2 regions of the Paenibacillus sp. MB22_1 genome follow, and region 2 is predicted to be linked to the other one. Evidence: riboswitches for the same ligand, from Rfam matches in the RefSeq annotation. Region 2 holds a riboswitch; the other holds the start of a gene.

Region 1 (7,669 bases), on a different contig from region 2:
CAGTTTCGTCCAGACGCGTCACCGGAGTGGTGTACGGAGCGTTCCGTAACATTTCCGGATTCGTTTCGGCTTCCTTGGCGATGGCGATCATCACGTCAATAAAGCCGTCCAGCGTTTCCTTGCTTTCGGTTTCCGTCGGCTCAATCATAATACATTCCTCTACGTTCAGCGGGAAGTAGATGGTTGGCGGATGATAGCCGAAATCGAGCAGCCGCTTGGCGACGTCCAGCGTGCGGATGCCGTACTTCGCCAGCCCGCTGCCGGACATCACGAATTCGTGCTTGCACAGTTGATCCGGGTACGGCAGCTCGTAATAAGGCGCTAAACGCTTCATCATATAGTTGGCGTTTAACACGGCATTTTCCGAGACTTGGCGGAGTCCATCGGGACCTAAGCTGCGGATGTACGCATACGCGCGGACGAGGATACCAAAGTTGCCGTAAAAAGCTTTCACCCGGCCAATCGAGCTGGCCGATCCGCTCGTGGCGCCACCTGCTGCCTCTTCGGAACGTGCGCCGCGGATGGTATACCGTCCGGATTCGTCTTTGACGATCCTCGGTTCAGGCAGAAACGGAATCAGCCGCTCCTTGACGCCAACTGGACCGGCGCCCGGACCACCGCCGCCATGCGGGGTGCTCATCGTTTTGTGCAGGTTGAGGTGCACCACGTCAAAGCCCATATCGCCGGGGCGGGCGATCCCCATGATGGCGTTGGAGTTCGCGCCGTCATAATACAGCAATCCGCCGGCTTCGTGCACGATGTCGGCGATCTCCAGGATCTGTTCCTCGAACAAGCCCAGCGTGTTCGGGTTGGTGAGCATCAGCGCAGCCGTGTCCTCGCCAACGGCAGCGCGCAGCGCGTCCAGGTCCACCATGCCGCGCTTGGTGGAAGGGATGGTCACCGTCTCGAAGCCGGCGACCGAGGCGCTGGCCGGGTTCGTGCCGTGCGAAGAGTCCGGCACGATCACCTTGGTGCGTTTCTCGCCGCGGCTTTCGTGGTAGGCGCGGATCATCATCAAGCCGGTCCATTCACCATGGGCTCCAGCCGCCGGCTGCAGCGTCACCGCGTCCATGCCGGTGAGTCCGGCCAAATCCTGCTGCAGGCGGTACATCAGCTCGAGTGCCCCTTGTACGCTTTCCTCCGGCTGGTAAGGATGGATTTTCGCCAAACCGGGGTAACGCGCGACGTCCTCATTGACCTTCGGATTGTACTTCATCGTACAGGAGCCCAGCGGATAAAAGCCGTTGTCCACCCCGAAATTCCGGCGGGACAACGCGGTATAATGCCGAATCACGTCCACCTCGTAAACTTCGGGAAAAGCGAGGCCTTCGCTCCGCAGCATGCCCTGCGGCACGAGATCTTCCTTCGGGACGGTCGGAACGTCGCATTCCGGCAGAGAATAGCCGATCCGCCCAGGGCGGCTGCGCTCAAAAATCAACAGTTCATCGGATTTCGTCGTCTCTTTTATTTCGAGCATATTGATTCCTCCAGTACGCGGGCGAATTGGTCAATTTCTGCTTTGCTGCGCTTCTCCGTCACGGCGATCAGCAGATGGCCGGCGAGTTCGGGATAGCTGCGTCCCAGATCGTACCCGCCGATAAACCCGGCGGCAAGCAGATCCCGCTGCAACTGAGCCGGGTCGGTGCCCTCCGGCAGCCGAAGCACAAACTCGTTGAAGAACGGCGACTCAAAAGCGGCGCTTACGCCAGGAATGGCGGTGAACACCTGTTTGGCATAATGGCTTTTCTGCAAATTCAGCTCCGCAACTTCGGCCATTCCTTGCTTGCCCATCATGGATAAGTAGACAGAGGCAGCCAAGGCAAGCAGGGCCTGGTTGGAGCAGATGTTGGAGGTTGCTTTCTCGCGGCGGATATGCTGCTCACGGGCTTGCAGTGTCAAGACGAACCCGCGCTTGCCGTTGCGATCGGTGGTCTGCCCGACGATCCGGCCGGGGATCCGGCGCATATGCGCTTCCGATACGGCGAAGAAACCGCAGGTTGGTCCGCCGAAGGAAGGAGCCAGCCCCAGCGGCTGGGCGTCGCCAACGACGATGTCGGCTCCAAGCTTGCCCGGCGCTTCCAGCAAGCCAAGTGCGAGCGGATTACTGCTGACGATCAGCAAGCTCCCTTGGGCATGGGCCAGTTCGCCGATGGCACGAAGATCCTCCAGGGAGCCAAAGAAGTTCGGGTTCTGGATCAAGACGGCAGCGGTGTCCTTGGTGACGGCCGCAGCAAGCGCCTCACGATCAATTACGCCTTGCTCCCAGCCGACCTCAACGATCTCCAGATTCAGACCGTGAGCGTAGGTGGCGAGCACCTCGCGTGCTTCCGGATGGACGGTGCGGGAGACGATAAGCTGTTTGCGTCTGGTGGCAGCCGCGGCCAGGTTGCCGGCTTCGGCTAAAGCGGTAGCTCCGTCGTACATGCTGGCATTGGCGACCTTCAGTCCGGTCAGCTCGCAGATGTACGACTGGAATTCGAAAATCGCCTGCAGCTCGCCTTGGCTAATTTCCGGCTGATACGGCGTGTACGCGGTATAAAATTCCGAACGGGACACGACGTGCTGAATGACGGAAGGAATGTGATGGTCATAAATCCCGGCACCAAGAAAGCTGGTGAATCGGTCGGTGTCGGCATTACGACCGGCAAGTTCTGCTAAGTGGCGGGTCAGCGCGTATTCGTCTAAACGAGGGGATACCGGGAGTTCACCTTGAATGCGAATGCTCTCCGGAATGTCCTTGAACAGCTCTTGGACGGAGCTTGCGCCGATCGTTTGCAGCATTTCCGCTTGGTCTTGTTCGGTTAACGGCAAATAACGATGTTTTAGCATCTGATTTCGTGTTCTCCTTTCACCGCTTGGCGGCAGGGTTTCGGCGATAGAACGGCAGCGGGACGACCTTGGCCTTCAGCCGCTTGCCGCGGATGTCGACCTCCACAATCGTGCCGGGTTTGGTATAGCGGTTGGTGAGGATCGCCATCCCGAGGTTTTTTTTCAGGGTAGGCGATTGCGTGCCTGTCGTGACTTCTCCGATCGGTTCCTCAGAGCCTTCGGCAAACACCGGGTAATGCGTACGCGGAATCCCGCGATCGATCATCTCCAGGCCGACGAGGCGGCGAGGGATGCCTTCATCCCGTTGTTTGATCAATGCATCGCGGCCGATGAAGTCGCCTTGCTCCAGCTTCACGAATCGGTTTAAGCCCACTTCGAGCGGGGTGATCTCAGGTCCCAATTCCTGGCCGTACAGAGGCAGGCAAGCTTCGAAGCGCAGCGTATCTCTAGCGCCCAGCCCGGCCGGGAGAAGGCCATGGCTCTCCCCGGCCTCCATCAGTATGTCCCAAAGCGCTTGCGCTTGCTCGGCTGCTACATACAACTCAAATCCGTCCTCGCCGGTATACCCGGTTCTGGACAGCAAGGCAGGTATGCCGGCAATCCGCGCTTCCCGGATAAATGTGAACGGACGCAAGGCCACTGGATCCTCCCCTTCGCTAAGAGGGGAGAGGAGGGAGGCGGCCAGCGGCCCTTGAACGGCAAGCAACGCCGTCTCGTCGGAGGCGTTCCGCATGGTTACACCTTCAGCAGGAAGGTGCTGCTGCAGCCAGTCCCAGTCTTTTTCAATATTCGAGGCGTTGACCACCAGCATGTACTTGCCTTCATCCAGTTGATAGATCAACAGATCGTCCACCACGCCGCCATCGGGATAGCAGAGCAAGGTGTATTGGGCTTTCCCCGGCTGAAGCAGAGTCACGTCGTTGGTTGTCATGTGTTGCAAAAAGCGTTCCGACTCAGGGCCCTCCACGAAAAATTCGCCCATATGCGATACGTCAAACAGACCGGCGCGCTCGCGCACGGCTTCGTGCTCTTTCTGGATGCCGCTGAACTGCACCGGCAGCTCCCAACCGCCGAAATCGATACAGCGGACTCCTTCATAACGCGCATATCCGGGATAGAGCGGCGTACGCCGCAATGCGGATTCGGACATTGCCATCACCTCGTAAGGGCCGGATCGGCCAATTTTTGAGAACAGCAAAAAGGACAGGCCAAAGAAAACCCGCTAGCCTACCTAACGGTTCTTCCCGGCTCTGTCCCTTGTACCTGAGAGTTACCCTGTGCTAAGGCTCGAAGCTCGCGCAGGTTTCCCCTTGGGTGATTCACGTAGAGGATACCTCTACGTGAATGCTCTCCAGAGTTGCGTCCGGCAGAGGTCCTTTTGCCTGAGAGATTCACCGCTTCGCGGCTTGCTCCTTCGGCGTTACAATACGGTAATTGTAATCTCTCCCCCTGCCATCAACCGCAGCTTACACATCTCATTAATACTCAAAAACCGCCTAGATGTCAATAAAGTTATCATAATAATTTTAATTAAATTCGTTTACTGGAAAAGGCTACGCTTACATTTTGTTAGACTCTATCAAATGTGTTAATAATATTGACATGAGAGCTAGGTTTGGAATAATCTGAACGAGGGAAATACGAAGATAGATAATCCACAATGTGTAAGGTATGCTAGATCATCCGAAAGAGGAGGAGCAAGCTTTGGCTAGTGAGATCAGGGAAAACGTGTTGTACAGCGATGAGCATGAATGGGTGCTTGATTTGGGGGATGGGACGGTGAAGATCGGCATCTCCGACGTAGCCCAACATCGGCTGGGCGACATCGTGTTCGTGGAGCTGCCCGAACCGGGGCAGGAATTCGAAGCGCAGGAAGGCATCGGAACGATCGAATCCGTTAAGACGGTCGCCGATTTGTTTACGCCGGTCAGCGGGACTGTGCTGGCGGTGAACCGGGAGCTGGATACCGCGCCGGAGCTCGTGAATGAAGAGCCGTACGACGGGGGCTGGATGGTTCACATTCGTTTGAAGGAAGACGCAAACGTCGCGCTGGCGAATTTGATGGACGCGAAGGCGTATGCGGAATTTATCGAGAGATAAAGCAAGATTTCGGGCAAAGTAAGAAACTCGCGGTCAGCGTAATCGCGGAAGCCGCTGATGTTCGGTCAGCATAACTCCGCTATCGCTTGTCGCGAGTTGTTTTTTTAGGCATGATGCCCTTTGGGGGGCAACAGCAGGGAACGGTACAGCGCTTCAAACATAAACTCCAGCGCTTCCAGATGGCGCTTGGCCTTGGTGATGTTAGCCCCCCAGGCATAGATCCCGTGATTTTGCAGCAACAACGCGGGCACACTTGTATCCAGACTGCCCGGGATTTGCTTGAGGATGGCAGGGAGCTCGGCGGCGTTTGGCAGAATCGGCACTCGGATCTCCGCTTGCATCTCCCATATCTCTAGGCTTTTGAGCAGTTCGTTTCCCTTGAGTGGGACGCCGCCATCCGCTGCGAAATAGTCGCTGAGCACATTATTGAACGTCGTATGTACGTGCGCGATCGCGCCGCAGCCGGTCATCCGGTAGATTCTCGCGTGTATCGGTGCGTCGGCGCAAGGCTTGAGCCGCGTTGGCTCACAGGGCGCGCCGGCGGAATCGACGAACAGCACGCCTGCCGGAGGGGAGGGTGCCGCTGACAGCTCCGACTTATACGTCTCGTCGGCTGTTACGGCAAACACGAACCGGTCCGGCGTATACCGGCCGACCCTCATCGACAAGCTGCCGCTGGAAGCGGGGAACCAACCGCGGGCGGCGAACTCCTCCCACAGGCGTTGGATGGCGTCCAGCGCCGCTTGTTTTTCTTCCCATGGGATATCGACGTAGTTCATGCTGCCGTCCCCCTTTCATACTGGCCTTAAGTGCATTGCCGGCCATCGCTGCACCACACAGCTTCGCTGCTACAACAGCGCTTGTCTCACGGCTTCGCCCATTTCTTTCGAGCGTTCGGCAGCCCGGTGGACCGCAGCCTTTACGTTCGGCTGAAAGCTGCCGGCTTCCAGCACGCCGATCGCCGCTTGCGTCGAACCGTTTGGCGAGGTGATGTCCGCACGCAGCTTGGTAGGCGCTTCGCCGGTTTCCGACATCATGAGGGCAGCGCCCAGCACCGTTTGCACGGTAAGCTCGCGGGATTGCTCTGGTGTTAGCCCGCCTTCGATGCCCGCTTCAATCATCGCTTCCATCAGATAATAAACATATGCAGGTCCGCTCCCGGATACGCCCGTCAAAATTTCCATTTGTTCTTCCGGGATAACGCTAACCATTCCAACGGCTTCAAACATCGACAAGACTTGGGCGCGCTGCGCCTCGGTGGTCTCCGGAGAGAAGGAGATCCCGGTAGCTCCATGTCCGATGGAGCAGGAGGTGTTTGGCATCGTGCGAGCCACTGCGACCGGACTGCCAAGCAGGACTTGAATCGTCGCGATAGATAAGCCGGCGATCAGGGAGACGATCAACTGACCCTCGCGCAGAAGCGGTCCAAGTTCAGCCAAAGCTTCGCCGGCGTCCTTCGGCTTCATCGCCAGGACGATAATCGATGCATCCCGCAAGTAGACCCGTTTCGCGTCCTCTTCAGCCGCTGTTTGTACCTGGTAGGTTTGCGCTAAATAATCGAGCCGTTCCCGGTTCGAGCGATTCAGCATCACAATTTGATCCGCGCCAGCAACTTGCTTATGGAGCAAGCCGCGTACGATCGCTTCAGCCATCGAACCCGCTCCATAGAAACAGATGGTGGAGGCGGACAAAGTGGGTATGGTATTCATAGCATATGACCTCCGGTTTTAATGGTGGAAAAAAAGGGGGACACCCCGTTACTGCCGGATTTGTCCGTTCCCCTGGATGATATATTTACTTGAGGTGAGCGCAGTTAGGCCCATCGGTCCGCGGGCATGCAGCTTTTGGGTACTGATGCCGATCTCTGCGCCGAACCCGAACTCGAAGCCGTCGGTGAAGCGGGTAGAGGCGTTGTGGTAAACCGCCGCAGCGTCCACTTCTTGCTGGAACCGTTCGGCATTCGCGCTGTCCTGGGTAACGATGCACTCGGAGTGCTTCGTGCCAAAGCGGGCGATATGCGCCATCGCTTCGTCCAGGTTGCGAACGATTTTAACGTTGAGAATATAGTCGTTGTACTCCGTGGCATAATCTTCATCCGTCGCTGGCGCAGCCCAAGAGATTAGCTGTCTTGCAGCCTCATCTCCCCGCAGCTCGACCCCGGCTTCCTTGAAACGGTTCGCCAGCTCGAGCAAATGTTGTTCAGCGAATGCCTCATGCACCAGCAGCGTTTCCATCGAGTTGCAGACCGACGGGCGCTGAACTTTGGCATTCATAGCGATCTCCGTCGCCATCACGGGATCGGCCGAGGCATCCAAGTACGTATGGCAGATGCCGGCGCCCGTCTCAATGACCGGGACCGTGGCGTTTTGCACGACCGTTTGAATCAGAGAGCTGCCGCCGCGCGGAATCACGACGTCCAGCAATCCGTTTAGCTTTAGCATTTCGTCAACGGAGGAGCGGTTCGGATCCTCGATCAGCTGGACGGCATCGACCGGAACTTGAGTTCCCGCAAGTGCGCTATGGATGATCTCCACGATTTTTCGGTTGGAGGACAGCGCGGAGGAGCCGCCGCGCAGCACAACGGCGTTGCCTGTCTTCAGGCATAAGCCCATCGCATCCACTGTCACGTTTGGCCGCGCTTCATAGACGATCCCGATGACGCCAAGCGGGACGCGGCGTTTGATGATATGCAGCCCGTTCGGACGGTCGATCGTCTCCAGCACGTCGCCAACCGGGTCGG
Region 2 (7,669 bases):
CAAATCGATCGTCGGGGAGATGAGCGAAGCATTTGTTCCATTCTCATAGTTGCTGTCGAGATCGGTTCCCCATACGTTTGGCTCGGAGACAGCGCTAGCCGGACCGGGTACCACCGGGGTGCCGCGTTCCCATTCGTCCCGCGTGCCGCTGTGCGTCCAGCCGTTATCGCTGCTGCCGTCGAAGTTATCACTGAATACCGTCACCGGACGTACAACTGTCAGCTCCAGCTCATTGGATTTAGGGCCTTCGTTGTCACTGTAATCCGTAGCGGTGACCGCATAATAATAGGTATGATCCGTTTCAGTTGTTGTGTCGGTAAATTCCGTTTGGCCGCTTGTACCGATCACCTCATAACCGGAGCCCGAAGTGGTCGAGCGGTACACCGTGTACAATTTCACGTCCTCATCGGCGGACGGAGACCAGGACAACTCGGCACTGCCGGCAAAGTTCACGGAGCCGGTCAGATCGGCAGGTGCTTCAGGTGCGGTGGCGTCAGGTACTTGCAGGGACAGATCGTCCAGGTACCAACCGGCCTTATGCACGGAGCCGTCGCTGGTCAGTCCAAACTGCAGGTAAACTTGCTCACCGGCATAGTCGCGCAGGTCCAGGTATTGTGTTTTCCAGCCGTCGCTTGTGCCAGTGAATTCCGCTACCGGTACGAACGCGTAATCGGTGTCTAAAGAAGCGATATACACCGTGCCGATATCGTAGCCCTCCTCAAGGTCATACCAATGCTTAAAAGAGAGCAATGCCCCTTGCGGACTATCGGTCAAATTGATCGGCGGCATAAGCAGATACGAATTGCTGTTGGGGGCGTAGGTGCCGGTCAGATTGCTGGCGTACACCTTCTCACCGGAGTAGGCGCTGCCCGGTCCGCTGACTGGCGTTCCCCAAGCCCAAGTGTTGCCGGCTCCGCCAGACTGGAATCCGATGGGTTCCGACTCGAAATCTTGCAAATATCCGGGCTCGATCCCGGCTGACACCGTCACAGAATAGTGCTCGCTGTCAAATCCGTTATTGCCGTAATCATTCACGTGGATATAATATTCAAGGCCGGCTGTTCCGATCAGGAAAGCGGGGATGGTGGCTTCATATACGCCATCCTTCTCGTTTCCGGATACCCGTGTGGCCGGAATATATAAATAATGGCTGGTTCCAGCTTCTTTCGCATAAAAATCGACCGACGTGACCGCCACCTCGTCGCTGACACGGGCGGATAATGTCAAATCAAAGCCTTCATATATTAAGGTAGGCGGCGTATGCTCTAGGACCGGTTCGTCCAAGTCTTCTCCGCCGGTCACCACGCGACCGGAGACGCTGCCGATCCCTTGGAGAACAGAGCCTACGGCGTTCAACGCATTTACAATGCCGTATCCATACCCGTTATTAGGGACTGTCTCATACTCGGCGTCTGTCCGCGGTGTGGCCGTGCTGGTCAGGATTTCCTCCAGCTGGTCTACCGTGAGGGAATGGTTGGCCTGCAGCAGCAAGGCAGCGATGGCTGTCGTATGCGGGCCTGCCATCGAGGTGCCGTCCCAGCCGCCTTCATAGGCACCACCGGGAACGGAGGACCGAATGTTGACCCCTGGTGCGGAAACTTCCGGTTTAATTTCACCGTAAGGCGAAGGTCCACGCAAAGAGAAATCCGCCAAATTCCCGTTGATGTCCGTAGCACCGGTGGCAAACGCTTCAGGATAGTTAGCTGGCGCAGCTACCGAACCGGGACCGCCGGGGTTGAAGATATCGGTGTTGCCCGCCGAGAACTCAGGGAAGATTTGCGCGCTTCTCCAAGCTTGTACGATCGGGCGGAACCATTCATCAATACCGGGGCCTCCTCCCCAGGAATTGTTCACCACGTCCGGAGCCAGCTCCGGATGCAGATTCCCTTCGGCATCCACCGGGGCGAGCAACCATTGGCCGCCGTCCAGAATGATGGCATCCGTGGTGGAGGGGTTAAAGATACGGACTGCGATCCATTTCGCCCCAGGCGCAACGCCGATCTGGTTCGAGCCGTCCGGCTCCGAACCAACCATCGTTCCCATGGTGTGCGTGCCGTGGCCGTGGCTATCGGTAGGCAGCGAAGCATGGCTGTGCGGATCATACCAGCTGAGTTCGGGATTCACGATATTGCCCGAAGCATCAAGGGCCCGCCATTTGCTCCGTAGAGCCGGGTGGTTGTAATCTACCCCGGTATCGAGGTTAGCTACAACGATGCCGGTGCCGTCGATGCCCATATTCCACACCTCGGGGGCATTGACCTGGGCGATGTTCCACTCGACGCTGCTTGGAGTAACGTCGGAGGGAGCTTGACTTGTACCGCCCAGCGAAGAAGAAATTTCGTCGGCCGGTTTCACGGCAGGCTCTGCAGCCGCATCTTTGTGGATTTCAACCTTTTGCAGATGTCGTTCTTCATTCGGCAGAATTTTCTCCACTTCGGGGAAAAGGGCGATTTGCTCCAGTACTTCTTTCGAGCTTGTCACCGCCATGGCATTTACGATAAAGTAGCTTTTGTAGTCTTTCACCTCTCCGGATTGCTGGGCTTTCCGCAAGTATTCCTCCAGCGCATATTGGGTGCGGGAGGCCGTTTCGCGCAGGGCGCTGACAACGGAAGTCCGTACGGACAGCTTCGCGGCGGAAGGAGTGGATTTCTCCAGCTGGGCTTTCTGAAGAGCCAGCTTGGCGACCGAAGTTGTATCGGTCTGCTCCTTGAGTTTGACCAGGTAGGTGACGAAGTCGTCTTGCTTAAACTGGGTCTGCAATTTAGCGTCGATCTTGGCTTCGGCCACTTGGGGCGCGCTCGATCTCAGGCTGCTTTGTCCCGATACGCTGCTGCTGCTGGCGGAGGCGACGGGAACGAGAGTTAACGCAAGAAGGATCGACATGCCAAGCGAGAAAGGTTTGCGAAATCTCTTGAGACTTATCAACTTCTTCACTCCCTTTGATTAAGTTTTAAGCCCAACATCCATCCTGTGACGGCCGCCCGGAGAAACGAATAGCTGAGTCCGGACGCATTACGCCTGACAAAAATTGAAGCAAGTGCCTCTTGGGTACATCACCTCCTTCATGTAAAATAGTGGAAGCGGGTGTAAGTAAGTCATGGTGGATGTGGATGTGAGTTGAAGCCAATGCTGTGGAGAGAATCGTTTTAGTTTAGCAGGGGTCATAGAGTGAAGATAAGTTAACACGGAGCGCACCTTATTTTTCAACAATTCATAAAATAAGGTAAAATCTGGGGTTGTTACGGACAGTATATATCTGTAAAATCAGGTATACAAGTGGGTGGATGAGTAAAATATACATATTTTCTTATAAAAATAGGAAAAAATAACTAGAATTCAACGTGAACCACCGGAATTTATGTAAGATATCTTGACATCTTGCTAGCTTCGGTTTACATTAAGCACAAATTCATATCGGCGAATGAGGATGATGGGAGAGTCCGCGGGCTGATCCGAAAAGGGACGCCAGCTTAGCGGCACCGAAGGAGCAAGGGCCGGTCCTGCAGCCGGCAGCCGAATCTCTCAGGTACAAGGACCATGATCGGACGCCACTCTGGAGAGAGCGAACAGCCACCCAAGAGGTACATGGACCCGGATGTTAAGTTGAACCGGGAACATTAAACTTTCAGGTAACGGGGACAGAGCGAAAGGCAGCAGCCTTTTTGCTCTGTCTCTTTTTCGTCATAGAAAAAATGAGGGGAAGATGTAGCGATGCGATTTAAAAGCGTATTTTCTATTATCGGTCCGGCGATGATTGGGCCTTCCAGCTCACATACGGCCGGGGCTGTACGGATTGGACGATTTGCCCGTCAGCTGCTCGGAACCGCGCCGGTCAAGGCGGAGATTTGTTTCTACGGCTCCTTTGCCGAAACGTACAGCGGGCACGGTACCGATCTGGCCATCGTTGGCGGCATTCTGGATTACCGTACGGACGACGAGCGAATCCGCCAGTCGATGCAGGACGCTGAAAAGCAGGGGATTGAGGTGGTGTTTGCCACCGGAGTCCTGCCTGGGGCCCATCCGAATACGGTAAAAATAAAACTAACCCGCCAAGACGGAAGTCATATCGAGGTCATGGGGGCATCCATTGGCGGAGGGACGATCGTCATTCGCAACATCGACGGTTTTGAGGTGAAATGCTCAGGCGAGCTGCCGACGCTGGTCATCTCCCACGCAGACCGGCAAGGGGTACTGGCAGGGATTACGGCCTTGTTCAGCCGGGAGAACGTCAATATCGGCTACATTATTACCGATCGGAAAGGGCGGACCGCTGAGGCACTGACTGTTGTGGAAGCCGATTCGTCCATTCCGCCGGAATTAGTGGAGGCGATCCGTGCGTTGGAGCATGTCAGCCAAGTGTCCTATATTGATCTGACGAAGTAAAGCGAGGAGGGAGCACGATGCGTTTTAAAAATTTACGTGAGCTGGCCCAGCTCTGTGAGCGGGAATCTCGCACGATTTCCAGCATTATGATTCAGGACCAGGTGGAAGAGAGCGGGCAATCGGAGGAAGAAATTTTGGCCGCCATGAACGAATACTACCAAATCATGAAAACGGCGGTGCATAAGGGGCTGACGGAGGATATCGTCTCCACAAGCGGGCTGACCGGCGGCGATGCCAAAAGGGTGGAGGCTTACCGCAATCGCAGTGAGACCTCGGTTGGTGACATCGCATGTCAGGCCATGGCTTATGCGCTGGCCGTGTCCGAGGTGAACGCTTCGATGGGCCGGATCGTCGCCACGCCGACGGCGGGCTCGTGCGGCATCATCCCCGGCGTGTTCGTCAGCGCCCAAGAGCGCTTCGGCTGGGAGGATGAGCATCTTGTGCGCGGGTTGTTTTGCGCGGGGGCCATCGGGTACGTGATCGCCAACAACTCGTTTATTTCCGGTGCAGAAGGGGGCTGCCAAGCAGAAATCGGATCGGCGATTGGGATGGCGGCCGGTGCAATGGTTGAGCTACGCGGCGGGACGCCGGAGCAGGCGGTGCACGCCGTTGGCCTCGCGTTAAAGAACACGCTGGGGTTGATCTGTGATCCCGTTGGCGGTCTCGTCGAAATTCCTTGTATCGTGCGTAACGGCTTTGGGGCGGTGAATGCGCTGGCTGCCGCCGATATGGCCTTGGCCGGTGTGCGCAGTGCGATCCCGTCGGACGAAGTCATCGACGTGATGCTGGAGGTGGGCTCGGCGATGCCCAGCCGCCATCGCGAAACCGCGCAGGGCGGGCTGGCACAAACGCCTACCGGCCGCAAAATCATGAAGGAGCTGCGAAGCCGGAAGAAGTAGAAGGAGTTGCTCCAAAGGTTTTCTTTTTTCAGAGGTAGGGTATGGATTCGGTTTATTCCGGTTGGGCTTCCATGGTGTTGCATTGCTTCTTGTTGACTGCAATGCAACAACAACGCTGCGCAAATAAACGAACGACGAGACTAGTGCAAGCAGCTTCCCGTGACGGTCGATGACCGAACCCACTTTGCGGGAAGCGACCATCGCGAGGATCGAGCCCGGGAAGATGACCAGTCCGGCATGGCTGGCGGTTAATCCGAAGCGATGCACTAAAATTTGCGGCAGCAAAAACAAGGTGGCAAAGCTGCCAGCGATACGGCCGACATGATCAAGGCCATCGCTTTGCCGCGCCGCTGGATCGGAACGTAACGGGATAACGTAACCATCGACAACGAAACGACCGCTCCGGCACCGGATGCTTGCACGACGCGAACGGCGAGCAGAATCCAGAAGCTCGGGCTAAACAACCCGGCGACGGCGGCGAGGCCTAGTGTTGTTCGAAAATTATCGAACGATTGAAATATATCATGCCTTACCTTATGATATAAATAGGGGAGAATGAATTCATCACGAAATTTAGATATAAAGGAGTTTTCCTTATGAAGGTTCTATATCACCCCGAACGGGATGAAATCCAATTGTCTTCCGTGTTGTACGCTTTAAGTGACCCGATTCGGCTTAGCGTTGTGGCGGAAATGCGCCGCTGCGGCGAACAGCCTTGCAATCATTTCGAGGTTCCCATCGCCAAATCGACGTTGTCGCACCATATCCGGACGCTGCGGGAAGCCGGCGTCATATCGACTCGGATCCAAGGCACGCAGCGGTTTATTTCGTTGCGGGAAGTGGATTTGGAGTCCCGCTTCCCAGGTTTGCTGACCTCGATCTTGGAGGCTTATGAGAAAACAGAACATAAAGAGCTAAACGTCAAATCGAAGTAAGATGATAAGCTGATCGTTAAAATAATACGAATATCCGATTAGGTAGAGACTTGAGCTATAAATCGGAGCCAAGGGGGAGCGTACCCGTGTTGAATATTGATCTCTCAGGACAAATCGCGCTGATTACCGGAGCAACCGGCCAGTTAGGCCGGGTAATCACCCGGACGTTGTCCGCTTGCGGAGCGAAAGTGGCGATTCACTACGTGAATAATGAAGCCAAAGCCCAGGAATTGCTGCAGGAGATTACCGAAGCCGGCAGAGAAGCGATGATCGTGCGAGGCGATATCACGAAGGAAGCGGATATCCAAGCGATGAAAGCGAAGGTAGCGGCCGAGCTTGGCGATCCGGATATCGTCGTCGCCAATGCCGTGGTGCAGTATAACTGGACCTCGGTTCTGGAGCAGCCGGCAGAGGATTATGTGAGCCAATTTGAATCCTGCGTTCTGCAGAGCGTGTTTCTGGCCAAGGCGTTTATTCCGGCGATGATGGGCAAAAGAAAAGGTCGCTTCATCGGAATTAATACCGAGTGCGCCATGCAGAATTTCCCCAACCAGTCGGCGTATACGGCAGGAAAAAGAGGCATGGACGGCGTTTACCGCGTCCTGGCCAAGGAGGTTGGGGAGTACGGGATTACCGTTAATCAGGTCGCCCCGGGCTGGACGATCAGCGATCGCGACCGCGAGCTTGCGGATCGGAATGATGCCGCTTATATCGCTGGAGTTCCGCTGAAGCGGCGGGGGGAAGATCAGGATATTGCCAATGCGGTTGCGTTCCTGGCTTCCGAGTTAGCCGGTTTTATCACGGGGGCGTACCTCCCGGTGACCGGTGGAAATGTCATGCCGGCCATCTAGGCCCATGACGACGACCAAGCTCTCGGGCAAGCAAGCCACCCCGAAGGCATACCTATCGGTACTCGGCCTGTGCTGGCTTGCGCTTGGATCGAGCGCTGCGGTACACCGCCGCCTTTGGGGATAGAGCTGCTGGTTGAAGCTGCATTGCCGGACTTAGACAGCGGGCTTCAGGAGGAGATCGGCCTGCTGCTGGCGCGTAAGCGGAGCGGAGCCTGAGCCGTGTCTTCTGCGAGTAGACAGCTATTTGTCCGACCGGATAGAAAAATTTGAGCAACTCGCATCGACCTGGGAATCCCAAAGCCCAAATACGGCCCCGGCTTTGTCATGTTGGATGAAGTGTTCATTTCTGTCCTGCAGGAAGTGTGGAACATGAGATTAGGGTAAGAACCGCTAAGGGAGTCTTGGCGGTTCTTTCTTTTTTCTCTTTTATAATAAACTTGAAAAATTAGTGACACAGATGCATAAATGGTCTATAATCAACGGAAGAAAGCATAATGTAACAGAATGATCAAATAAGTAATACAGTCGCCGGAGTGAGAGGAGGGACGCTTATCATCACGTTGGAGCATGTCAGCAAGACGTACAGCTTGCGAAACGGGCG

Evidence for each region. A riboswitch is a leader RNA that binds a small molecule or an ion and turns the genes downstream of it on or off. The one in region 2 is predicted to bind glycine.
Region 1: linked by a shared signal. The riboswitch ahead of gcvT (glycine cleavage system aminomethyltransferase GcvT) and the one ahead of sdaAB (L-serine ammonia-lyase, iron-sulfur-dependent subunit beta) in region 2 are both predicted to bind glycine.

What each region holds. Positions count from the first base shown of each region.
Region 1 covers NZ_JBLADV010000001.1:1,097,022-1,104,690, forward strand. Annotated here, with positions in the region: gene gcvPB (aminomethyl-transferring glycine dehydrogenase subunit GcvPB) at 1-1,477, opposite strand, end outside; gene gcvPA (aminomethyl-transferring glycine dehydrogenase subunit GcvPA) at 1,465-2,829, opposite strand; gene gcvT (glycine cleavage system aminomethyltransferase GcvT) at 2,849-3,979, opposite strand; glycine riboswitch at 4,190-4,288, opposite strand; gene gcvH (glycine cleavage system protein GcvH) at 4,501-4,929, shown strand; gene mtnB (methylthioribulose 1-phosphate dehydratase) at 5,034-5,708, opposite strand; gene proC (pyrroline-5-carboxylate reductase) at 5,778-6,638, opposite strand; gene ACL02P_RS05095 (glutamate-5-semialdehyde dehydrogenase) at 6,687-7,669, opposite strand, start outside.
Region 2 covers NZ_JBLADV010000002.1:2,467,479-2,475,147, forward strand. Annotated here, with positions in the region: gene ACL02P_RS22985 (S8 family serine peptidase) at 1-2,925, opposite strand, end outside; glycine riboswitch at 3,422-3,548, shown strand; gene sdaAB (L-serine ammonia-lyase, iron-sulfur-dependent subunit beta) at 3,712-4,383, shown strand; gene sdaAA (L-serine ammonia-lyase, iron-sulfur-dependent, subunit alpha) at 4,401-5,282, shown strand; gene ACL02P_RS23000 (MFS transporter) at 5,549-5,746, opposite strand; gene ACL02P_RS23005 (ArsR/SmtB family transcription factor) at 5,879-6,217, shown strand; gene ACL02P_RS23010 (SDR family NAD(P)-dependent oxidoreductase) at 6,307-7,068, shown strand; gene ACL02P_RS23015 (hypothetical protein) at 7,138-7,284, shown strand; gene ACL02P_RS23020 (methionine ABC transporter ATP-binding protein) at 7,620-7,669, shown strand, end outside.